3 regions of the Geodermatophilus sp. SYSU D01105 genome follow, and region 2 is predicted to be linked to each of the others. Evidence: riboswitches for the same ligand, from Rfam matches in the RefSeq annotation. Region 2 holds a riboswitch; each other region holds the start of a gene.
The links. A riboswitch is a leader RNA that binds a small molecule or an ion and turns the genes downstream of it on or off. The one in region 2 is predicted to bind S-adenosylmethionine.

Region 1 (3,395 bases), on a different contig from region 2:
TCCGGACGGCTGTGGGTCGACGGCCACCTCGTGGGCTACCGCGAGCGGGGCGGCAAGCTGCACGAGCTCCGGGACAGGGAGGTCGCCGCGCAGCGCCGGGACATCGGCATGGTCTTCCAGCGGTTCAACCTCTTCCCGCACATGACGGCGCTGGAGAACGTCATCGAGGCGCCCACGCGGGTGAAGGGTGTGCGCAAGGAGGTGGCGCGGCAGCGGGGCATCGAACTCCTGGAGCGGGTCGGGCTCGGCGAGCGCGTGCACAACTACCCGAACCAGCTCTCCGGGGGGCAGCAGCAGCGGGTGGCGATCGCCCGGGCGCTGGCGATGGAGCCCAAGCTCATGCTCTTCGACGAACCGACGTCGGCGCTGGACCCGGAGCTGGTGGGCGAGGTCCTCGACGTCATGCGCGGCCTGGCCGAGTCGGGGATGACGATGATCGTCGTCACCCACGAGATGGGCTTCGCCCGCGAGGTGGGCGACACGCTGGTCTTCATGGACGAGGGCGTGGTGCTGGAGGCCGGCGACCCCCGGCGGGTGCTCAGCGACCCGCAGCACCCGCGCTGCCAGGCGTTCCTGTCCAAGGTGCTCTGAGCCGCGGCCTCACCAGGACGTCACCACCGTGATGCCGGGGGTGCGGCCCACCTCGGTCAGCGCCGCCGCGGCGTCGTCGAGGGACAGCTCCCGGGTGACCAGCCGCTGCGGGGCCAGCCGGCCCGCGGCGATGAGGCCCAGCAGCCCGGGATAGGCGTGCGCGGCCATGCCGTGGCTGCCCAGCAGCTGCAGCTCCAGGGCGATCACCCGATCCATCGGCACCGCGGGCCTCCCCTGGGCCGGTGGCAGCAGCCCGACCTGCACGTGCCGGCCGCGCGGGCGCAGGCACCGGACGGAGTTCTCGCAGGTGACCGCGGCGCCGAGCGCGTCGAGGGAGACGTGCGCCCCGCCGCCGGTCAGCTCCGCGACCGCCGCGACGACGTCCCCTCCGCCACCCACCGTGGACTCCGCGCCGAGCTGCCGCGCGAGCTCCCGGGCCCCCGTGGAGACGTCGACGGCGACCACGCGGGCACCCGCGGCGGCGGCGACCTGCACCGCGGAGAGCCCCACGCCGCCGCAGCCGTGCACGGCCACCCACTCGCCGGGGCGCACCGCGGCGACCTGCACGACCGCGCGGAAGGCGGTGGCGTACCGGCAGCCCAGGCTCGCCGCGGTCGTCTCGTCGAGCTCCTCGGGCAGGCCCACCAGGTTGACGTCGGCGGCGTCCAGGGCGACGTGCTCGGCCAGCGAGCCCCAGGAGGTGAAGCCGGGCTGGGTCTGGCGCGGGCAGACCTGGTGGTCCCCGGCGGCGCACTGGGCGCACCGGCCGCAGGCGTTGACGAACGGCACGGTGACCCGGTCCCCCACCCGCCACCGGCGGACGCCGGCACCGACCGCGGCCACCGTGCCGGCCAGCTCGTGCCCGGGCACGTGCGGCAGGACGACGTCGGGGTCGTGGCCCTGCCAGGCGTGCCAGTCGCTGCGGCAGATCCCGCTGGCACCGACCCGCACGACGACGCCGTCCGGGGCGGGGTCGGGAACGGGCACCTCCCGCACGGTCAGCGGGCCGCCGAAGCTGTCGAAGACGAGTGCGCGCACGGCGCCAGCCTGCCGGACCGCCGCGGGACCGCCCTCGCGGCCCGGGCCCGGCCGGGCGCAGGCGCAGGTGGGGGGCGTGTGCCCCGCCGGCGCCACCTGCCTAGGATCACGCCTGGCTCACGAGAGGCAGTGCGAAGCACCTGGCTGGCTGCCCGGCAACCTCGACTCCGTCCGAGGTGCTCCAGGGGAAGAGCCGGTCGGTCGGCGCCCGCCGTCCGGCAAGGACGGAGATCCCCGTGCGCCGCGGGGTCTCCCGACGAGAGGAGACCGGCGCATGACCGACCCGCAGAGCTGGAGCTTCGAGACCCGGCAGATCCACGCCGGTACGAGCCCGGACCCGACGACCGGCGCCCGCGCCCTGCCGATCTACGCGACGACGAGCTACCAGTTCCGCGACGCCCAGCACGCCGCTGACCTGTTCGCGCTGGCCGAGATGGGCAACATCTACACCCGGATCATGAACCCGACGCAGGACGCGCTGGAGCAGCGCGTCGCCTCGCTGGAGGGCGGCGTCGCGGCGCTGGCCGTCTCCAGCGGGCAGGCCGCCGAGACCCTCGCGATCCTCAACATCGCCGAGGCCGGCAGCCACGTCGTCGCCTCCGCCTCCCTGTACGGCGGCACGTACAACCTGCTGCACCACTCGCTGCCCAAGCTGGGCGTCAGCGTCTCCTTCGTCGAGGACCCCGACGACCCGGAGAACTGGCAGTCGCTGGTGCAGGAGAACACCAAGGCCTTCTACGCCGAGTCGATCGGCAACCCGAAGGGCGACGTGCTCGACATCAGCGCGGTGGCGGAGGTGGCCCACCGCAACGGCGTCCCGCTGATCGTCGACAACACCATCGCCACGCCCTACCTGATCCGGCCGATCGAGTTCGGCGCCGACGTCGTCGTGCACTCGGCGACCAAGTACCTGGGCGGTCACGGCACCGCGATCGCCGGCCTCATCGTCGACTCGGGCAACTTCGACTGGCGGAACGGCAGGTTCCCCGGCTTCACCGAGCCCGACCCCACCTACCACGGCGTCGTCTACGCCGACCTGGGCGCCCCGGCCTACGCCCTCAAGGCGCGCGTGCAGCTGCTGCGCGACCTGGGCCCGGCCATCTCCCCGTTCAACGCCTTCCTCGTGGTCCAGGGCATCGAGACCCTGTCGCTGCGCATGGAGCGGCACGTGGCCAACGCCCAGCGGGTCGCGGAGTTCCTCGAGGGCCACGACGCGGTCGACCGGGTCAACTACCCCGGGCTGCCGTCGTCCCCCTGGCACGCGGCGCAGCAGAAGTACGCACCGCGCGGCGCCGGCGCCGTCCTCACCTTCGAGCTGCACGGCGGGGTGGAGGCCGGCAAGCGGTTCGTCGACGCGCTGGAGCTGCACAGCCACGTGGCCAACATCGGCGACGTCCGCAGCCTGGTGATCCACCCGGCGTCGACGACGCACTCCCAGCTGACCCCGGAGGAGCAGCTGACCACCGGCGTCACCCCCGGGCTGGTGCGGCTGGCCGTCGGCCTCGAGGGGATCGACGACATCCTCGCCGACCTGGAGGCCGGCTTCCGCGCGGCCAAGGAGGCCTGAGGTGGGCGGGGCCCGGGTCGCGTCCTGGGCCCCGCTCCGCCCCGGCGGCTGGCGGGAGGGCGACCCGGTCGGCGACCGGGTCTTCCTCGCCCTGCCCGGGCCGTTCCCGCTGGAACGCGGCGGGCAGCTGCCGGCGGTGCGGGTCGCCTACGAGACCTGGGGGACGCTGGCGCCCGACGGCGGCAACGCCGTCCTGGTG
Region 2 (3,395 bases):
CGCCGTCGGCGGCGCGGTCTTCACGATGTTCGTCTTCGCGATCCTCGACCAGGTCGAGCAGCTCGGCTCGATCCGGGACTGGTTCCCGACGGCGGAGGAGTTCGCCTGGACCGACCTGCTCCAGACGCCGGTCGACTCCGGGGACCTGTTCCGCGGAGTCGTCCAGTCGCTGGTCTACGCGGCGGTCTTCACGGCGCTGGCGTTCCGCCACTTCTCCCGCCGCGACGTCACGTCCTGACGGAGGGGGTCTGTGCGCGTCACGCGCACCGACCCCCTCCGTCAGCCGGCGCCGGGGTGCGGCGTGTCCGGGGACCGGCGCGCGAAGCGCATGTCCATCCAGAGCCGCCAGACCCCCGGGGCGACCTCCCGTTCCCATCGCGTGGTCATGAGGTCCTCCCCGGCGTGCAGGTCGAGCCAGGAGCGCACGCCCGCGCCCTGCAGCAGGAGGCGGCCGTCGGGGAGTGGCACGAGGGTCATGGAGCCGGGGGAGTCCGCGGAGTCGAACGCGTGCATCTGCCATCCCCCGGTCGCGGCGTCCCTGCCGCCGATCACCTCGTGGACGAGGACGTGCTCGTCGCCGATGACGACGTCGACCTCGTGGGCGATCCAGCAGCCGCCGGGGAGCCGGCGGTCGGTGTCGGTCCCGGTGACCGCGCCCGACTCGTCATGGACCGTGCCGGACGTCTGCCAGTGCCCCACGAGGGGTTCCAGGGGTGCGGTGTGCGGAGGGGCCATGGCAGTCCAGACCGGCCGGGCGCGCCCCGGTCATCGGTCGGCGCGCCTCACAGGCTCGCGCGGACGGCCTGGGCCCAGCCCTCGCCCATGGGGGCGTCGGTGACGGTCGCGTTGGGGACGGCGGCCAGCCGGTCGGCCATGCCCTCGACGGTGGCCCCGTTCGCGGTCACCCAGAGCCGGCCGACCGCGGGGGCCATCTCCAGGTCGCTCACGCTGTCGCCGATGGCCACCGCGTCGTCGGGCGTGAGACCGCGGCGCTCGAGGTCCCAGGCGATCGCCGCGCCCTTGGAGATCCCGCGCGGCATGAGGTGGTAGACCCGCGGCGGCAGCGCCTCCGGGTCCAGCGTCATGCGGGAGGTCGTCGGGATGGCGCCGTTGTCCTTCAGCGTGAGCCAGCCGGCGCCGCGGTCGGCCAGGTCGGCGTCCACGGCGAGCGGGTCGACCAGTCCGCGCAGCAGTGCGTCGGTCTCGTGCGTGGCGTGCCAGGGCGCGTGCCACTCCAGGCGACCGGGGTGGCGGGCCAGCAGGTCCTCGACGATGCCGAGCTCGGCCATCACCTCCATCGGGGTCCGCCCGGCGTACTCGGCCGGCAGCTGCCCGGTCAGCCGGTGCACCCCCCGGCCGACGTCCCAGCTGACCACCGAGCCGAGCTCGGCGATCGCGCCGTCCGCCGCGAAGATCCGCGCCGCCTCCACGACCTGCTCGTACGTGCGGCCGCTGACCAGGACCAACAGAGCGCCGGCCCGGTGCAGGTCGAGCAGCGCGGTGGCCGGGGCGGCGGTCAGGTCCCGGGTGGCGGTGTGCCAGAAGGAGCCCCGCGGGCCGACCATCGTGCCGTCGAGATCGGTGTAGACGATGCGCGCTGCCACGCCCACATCGTGGCCGGGCCGGTGCGGCCCGGGTCACGTGGGTACAGTCGCAGGCGTTCCACTCATCCAGAGGGGCAGAGGGACACGGCCCGACGAAGCCCCGGCAACCGCCGTCTGCGCGTCCGCGCAGCGAGAGGTGCCAATTCCGTCCCGCGCGGCTCGACGGCCCGCCGCGGGGAAGATGAGGAGGTAGTCGTCGCATGACCCTGACCGCTCCCGGTTCCGTCCAGGCCGACTCCAGCGCCGGCGGCCCGATCCCGCCGTGTCCGGCCCGCGGGCTGGTCTGCCGCAACTGCGGTGCCACCTTCGGCCTCATCGCCGAGCACGCCTGCGCGGAGTGCTTCGGCCCGCTGGAGGTCGACTACGACAAGGACCTGCTCAAGGCCGTCACCCGCGAGCAGATCGAGGCCGGCCCGCAGAACATCTGGCGCTACGTCGCCCTCCTGCCGGTGGGCCAGGACCCGGCCGACCGCGTCAGCCTGGACCCGGGCCTGACCCCGCTGGTGCGCGCCGACCGGCTGGCCGCCGAGCTCGGCCTCACCGGCGGGCTGTGGGTCAAGGACGACTCGGCCAACCCCACGCACTCGTTCAAGGACCGCGTGGTCAGCCTCGCCGCCACCGCGGCCAAGGGGCTGGGCTACAAGAAGATCGCCGCCGCCTCCACCGGCAACCTGGCCAACTCCGTCGCCGCGCACGCCGCCCGCGTCGGCCTGCCCTCGTTCGTGTTCATCCCGGCCGACCTGGAGCCGGGCAAGGTCGTGCAGTCGGCCGTCTACGGGCAGACGCTGGTCGCCGTCCAGGGCTCCTACGACGACGTCAACCGGCTGACCAGCGAGCTCGCCGAGACCGACGAGTTCGAGGACACCGCGTTCGTCAACCAGAACGTGCGGCCGTACTACGCCGAGGGCTCCAAGACGATGGGGTACGAGCTGGCCGAGCAGCTCGGCTGGCGGATCCCGGCGCAGGTCGTCATCCCGATGGCGTCGGGCTCCCTGCTGACCAAGGTGGACAAGGCCTTCCGCGAGCTCACCGCCGCCGGGATCGTCGAGGCCACCGAGTGGACGATCTTCGGCGCCCAGTCCGCCGGCTGCGACCCGATCGCCACCGCGTTCGACAACGGCTGGGACGTCGTGAAGCCGGTGAAGCCCACCGGCATCGCCAAGTCGCTCAACATCGGCAACCCCGCCGACGGTCCCTACGCGCTCGACGCGATCCGGCGCACCGGGGGCGCGGTCGGCCGGGTGGGCGACGAGGAGATCGTGCGGGGCATCCGCGACCTCGCCCGCACCACCGGCGTCTTCGCCGAGACCGCCGGCGGCGTGACCGTGGCGGTGCTGCGGCAGCTCGTCGAGGACGGCCGGCTGGACCCGACCAAGGAGACCGTCATCCTCAACACCGGCGAGGGGCTGAAGACCCTCGACCCGCTGGAGCCGGTCGTCGGGCCCACGCACGTGGTCGACCCGTCGCTGTCCTCGGTCCGGGCCGCGGGCCTCATCGGGTGACGGGGTAGGGTCGCGTGCGTCCGGGTGTGCGGGGCAGTGTCCCCCCATCCGGTGTGGCGCGTGCGTGAGGTTGCTCTCACCACGGCTTTCGTGCTGTACCTTCTCCCGCGGTTCCAGTTCCACGTTCGTGTTCGACGGGCGGAAGAGCTAGACCCGGCCCCCTGGTTGGCGGGGGTCGTCCGCAACGCACGAACGTGGGAGCACACGTGGCACAGGGCACCGTGAAGTGGTTCAACGCCGAGAAGGGCTTCGGCTTCATCGCCGTCGACGGCGGCCAGGACGTCTTCGT
Region 3 (3,395 bases), on a different contig from region 2:
CGCGTGCCTCGGCCTCGACCTCGTCGCGGCGGCGGCCCTGCGCCGACACCGGCGCCTCCACCACGTTCTCCAGCGCGGTCAGGTGCGGGAAGAGGTTGAAGGCCTGGAACACGAAGCCGAACCGGGTCCGCTGGCGGAGGAGTTCCTTCTCCTTGAGCTCGTGCAGCCGGTCGCCGTCCCGGTGGGCCCGGCGGCGGTAGCCGACCAGTTCGCCGTCGAGCGCCACGAAGCCGCGGTCGACCTTCTCCAGGTGGTTGATGCTGCGCAGCAGCGTCGACTTGCCCGAGCCCGACGGCCCGAGGACGACGGTCACGGTGCCCGGCTCGACGACCAGGTCGACACCGTGCAGCACCTCGACCGCGCCGAAGGACTTGTGCACGCCGTGCACCTCGACGCGACCGGGACGGGTGGTCAGGGGGGCGGCGGTCACCGGGACACCTCGGAGCTGGGACGGACCCGGGCCAGGCCCGCGGTCAGGTTGGCGCGCAGCCGCTGCAGCGGCGTGGGCGGGAGGGTGCGGACGGCGCCGCGGGCGTAGTAGCGCTCGACGTGGTACTGGACCACCGTGACCACCGTGGTCAGGACGACGTACCAGACCGCCGCCACGACCAGCATCGGCAGCACCCGCTGCGTGCGGCCGTAGATGACGCTCACCGTGTAGAAGAGCTCGCCGAGGGCCAGCACGTAGACGATCGAGGTGCCCTTGAACAGGCCGATCACCTCGTTGACCGCCGTCGGGACGATCGACCGCATCGCCTGCGGCAGCACGATCCGGGTGGTCTGCCGGCGCCGCGGGATGCCGAGGGAGGCGGCCGCCTCCAGCTGCCCCTGGTCGACCGAGAGGATGCCGGCCCGGACGATCTCGGCGGAGTAGGCCGCCTGGTGCAGGCCCAGGCCGAGGATGGCGGCGCCGAACTTGTCGATCAGCGAGAGCGTCTCGACGCTGGCGAACGAGGGGCCGAACGGGATCCCGAAGTCCAGGGACTGGTACAGGTAGGCGAGGTTGTACCAGAGCAGCAGCTGCAGGATCAGCGGCACCGAGCGGAACACCCAGGTGTAGCCCCAGCTGACCGCCTGCAGCAGCGGCGACCGGGACAGCCGCATGAGCGCCAGCACCGTGCCGAGGGCGAAGCCGAGGACGGCGGTGATCAGCGTCAGCTGGATCGTCGTCCAGACGCCGCGGACGATCGACTCCTCGGTGAGGTAGGCGGCGACGACGTCCCACTCCCACCGGGGGTTGGTGACCAGCGAGTTGACCACCATCGCCAGCAGCACGGCGACGACGGCGGTGGCCACCCAGCGGCCGAGGTGCCGCGCCGGCACCACCGTCAACTGGTCGTAGGGCGTCCCGGACGGCCGGGGAGCGGCGGTCTCCGCGGTGGGCCGGGGCACGAGCGTGGTCATGCGGGGTCTCCCAGGGACTTCTCGAAGGCGTACCCGAGCTGGCCGGGGGGCAGGGTGCGCAGGGTCGCCAGGTCGGTGGGGCGGGGGACGGCGGGGTCGAACAGCGGCGTCCAGCCGGCGGCCAGGTAGAGGGCCCTGGCCTCGGGCTGGCGGGGGCCGGTGGTCAGGTACATGCGGGTGTAGCCGCGGCCCGCGGCCCGGGCCTCGAGCTCGGCGAGCACCCGGCGGGCCAACCCCCTGCGGCGGTGTGCAGCGGCGGTCCACATCCGCTTGACCTCGGCGGTGCCCGGGTCGGCGTGCCGGCGGTAGGCACCGCCGGCGACCGGGGCGCCGTCCTCCAGCAGCAGGAGCAGCTCGCCGTGGGGCGGGAGGAACTCCGCGGCGGGGTAGCGGGTGAGCTCGGCCGCCGCACCGCCGTACAGGTCGCCGTAGCGGCTGTCGTACTCGTGCAGCAGCTCGGCGAACAAGGGCGCGGCCAGCGGGTCGTCGGGGTGGACGGTGACGACGGCCAGCCCGGGCGCGGCGGTCACCGGGCCACCCGCGAGGGAGGGTGGACGACGCCGGGCAGGGGGGTGCGGGACATGCGGGTGCTCCCAGGGACGAGCGGGTGGGGGTGCGCGGGCACGCCGCCGGCACCGCGCGGGGGGCGGTGGACAGGAGCGGGCGGTGCCGCGGGACCGGCCGGAGCCGGTCAGGAGAGGGAATGCCTCAGCGACAGAGGGCGCTGTCGGTACGCAGGAGGTCGATCGTGGGTCGGCCGACCAGGACGGTCGAACGGTCCCGCACGCTCGGCGTGCTCCGGCAACTCACTGCTGGTGCTCCTCGGTCAGAGCCCGGGAGGGCTGCGGACTTGCGGACGCGGGCGCGTCCGCCAGGTCGTCACCCGGGGCACCCCGTCGCAGCGGAGGGTTGCCGGCCAGCGAGCCGGGGCTTGGTGCTGGCACTCAGGACCTGGCCGGGACCATAGGCGGCGAGCCGCCTACCCGTCAATCCCGATCGATTTGGTAGACATTGCAGCGGCGCACACCGAGGTCCGGAGGGAGGAGGCGGCGTGACCCGACCGGAACTGGCGCAGCGACGGCACGTCGACCTGCTCCGCACCTGCAGCGCCCTGTGTCCGGCGGACTGACCGCCCCCCGTCGTCCGACCCCGGCACAGGAGCGCTCCCGCATGTCCCTGCCCGATCCCACCCGCCTGCCCACCCTGTGCATCGTCGGCGCCGGCCCGACCGCCGTCGGCGTGCTCGAGCGACTCGTCGCCTCCGCACCCGAGCTGTCGGCCGGGCCCCGGCTGCAGGTCCACCTCGTCGACCCGTTCCCACCGGGTGGCGGCCGGGTGTGGCGGGCCGCCCAGCCGGAGCTGCTGTGGGCCAACTCCCTGGTCGGCGACGTCACCGTGCTGCCCGACCCGTCGGTCGTCGTCGACGGCCCCGTGGGCGAGGGGACGACGCTGTGGGACTGGGTGCGCGACGTCGCCCGGGACCGGCCCGCCGGCGACCCGGTCGGGCGGGAGGCCCGCCGGCTGGGGCCGGCGTCCTTCCCGTCCCGCCCGCTGGTCAACGCCTACCTGGGCTGGGTGCTCGAGCGCGTGGTCGCCGGGGCTGCGCCGTGGCTCGACGTCCACCTGCACGCCACCCGGGTCGTCGACGTGGCCGAGGGGCCCGACGGTGCCCGGGTGCGGCTGGCCGACGGCGGCGTGCTCGCCGCTGACGCCGTCGTCCTCGCGCAGGGCCACCTCGAGGCGCGGCCGACGCCGGCCGAGCGCCGGGTGGCCGCGGCGGCGGCCCGGGCCGGCCTGACCTACCTGCCCACCGGCTACACCGCCGACCTCGACCTCTCCGCCCTCGCGCCGGGGGAGGACGTGCTCGTCCGCGGGGCCGGGCTCGCCTTCGTCGACCTGGCGGTGCTGCTGACCAGCGGCCGCGGCGGGCGGTTCCGGCGCGCGGACGACGGCCGGCTGCGCTACCTGCCTTCGGGCCGGGAGCCGGTGCT

Region 1: linked by a shared signal. The riboswitch ahead of ACI79I_RS16160 (bifunctional o-acetylhomoserine/o-acetylserine sulfhydrylase) and the one ahead of thrC (threonine synthase) in region 2 are both predicted to bind S-adenosylmethionine.
Region 3: linked by a shared signal. The riboswitch ahead of ACI79I_RS21305 (GNAT family N-acetyltransferase) and the one ahead of thrC (threonine synthase) in region 2 are both predicted to bind S-adenosylmethionine.

Annotation. Positions count from the first base shown of each region.
Region 1 is NZ_JBJGYR010000016.1:70,220-73,614, forward strand. It holds gene ACI79I_RS16150 (amino acid ABC transporter ATP-binding protein) at 1-591, shown strand, start outside; gene ACI79I_RS16155 (zinc-dependent alcohol dehydrogenase family protein) at 601-1,629, opposite strand; SAM riboswitch class IV at 1,745-1,860, shown strand; gene ACI79I_RS16160 (bifunctional o-acetylhomoserine/o-acetylserine sulfhydrylase) at 1,904-3,196, shown strand; gene metX (homoserine O-acetyltransferase MetX) at 3,198-3,395, shown strand, end outside.
Region 2 is NZ_JBJGYR010000003.1:83,132-86,526, reverse strand. It holds gene ACI79I_RS03375 (ABC transporter permease) at 1-238, shown strand, start outside; gene ACI79I_RS03370 (hypothetical protein) at 280-735, opposite strand; gene ACI79I_RS03365 (HAD family hydrolase) at 783-1,604, opposite strand; SAM riboswitch class I at 1,664-1,792, shown strand; gene thrC (threonine synthase) at 1,805-3,106, shown strand; gene ACI79I_RS03355 (cold-shock protein) at 3,313-3,395, shown strand, end outside.
Region 3 is NZ_JBJGYR010000028.1:3,802-7,196, forward strand. It holds gene ACI79I_RS21295 (amino acid ABC transporter ATP-binding protein) at 1-430, opposite strand, end outside; gene ACI79I_RS21300 (amino acid ABC transporter permease) at 427-1,404, opposite strand; gene ACI79I_RS21305 (GNAT family N-acetyltransferase) at 1,401-1,934, opposite strand; SAM riboswitch class IV at 2,246-2,356, opposite strand; gene ACI79I_RS21310 (FAD/NAD(P)-binding protein) at 2,575-3,395, shown strand, end outside.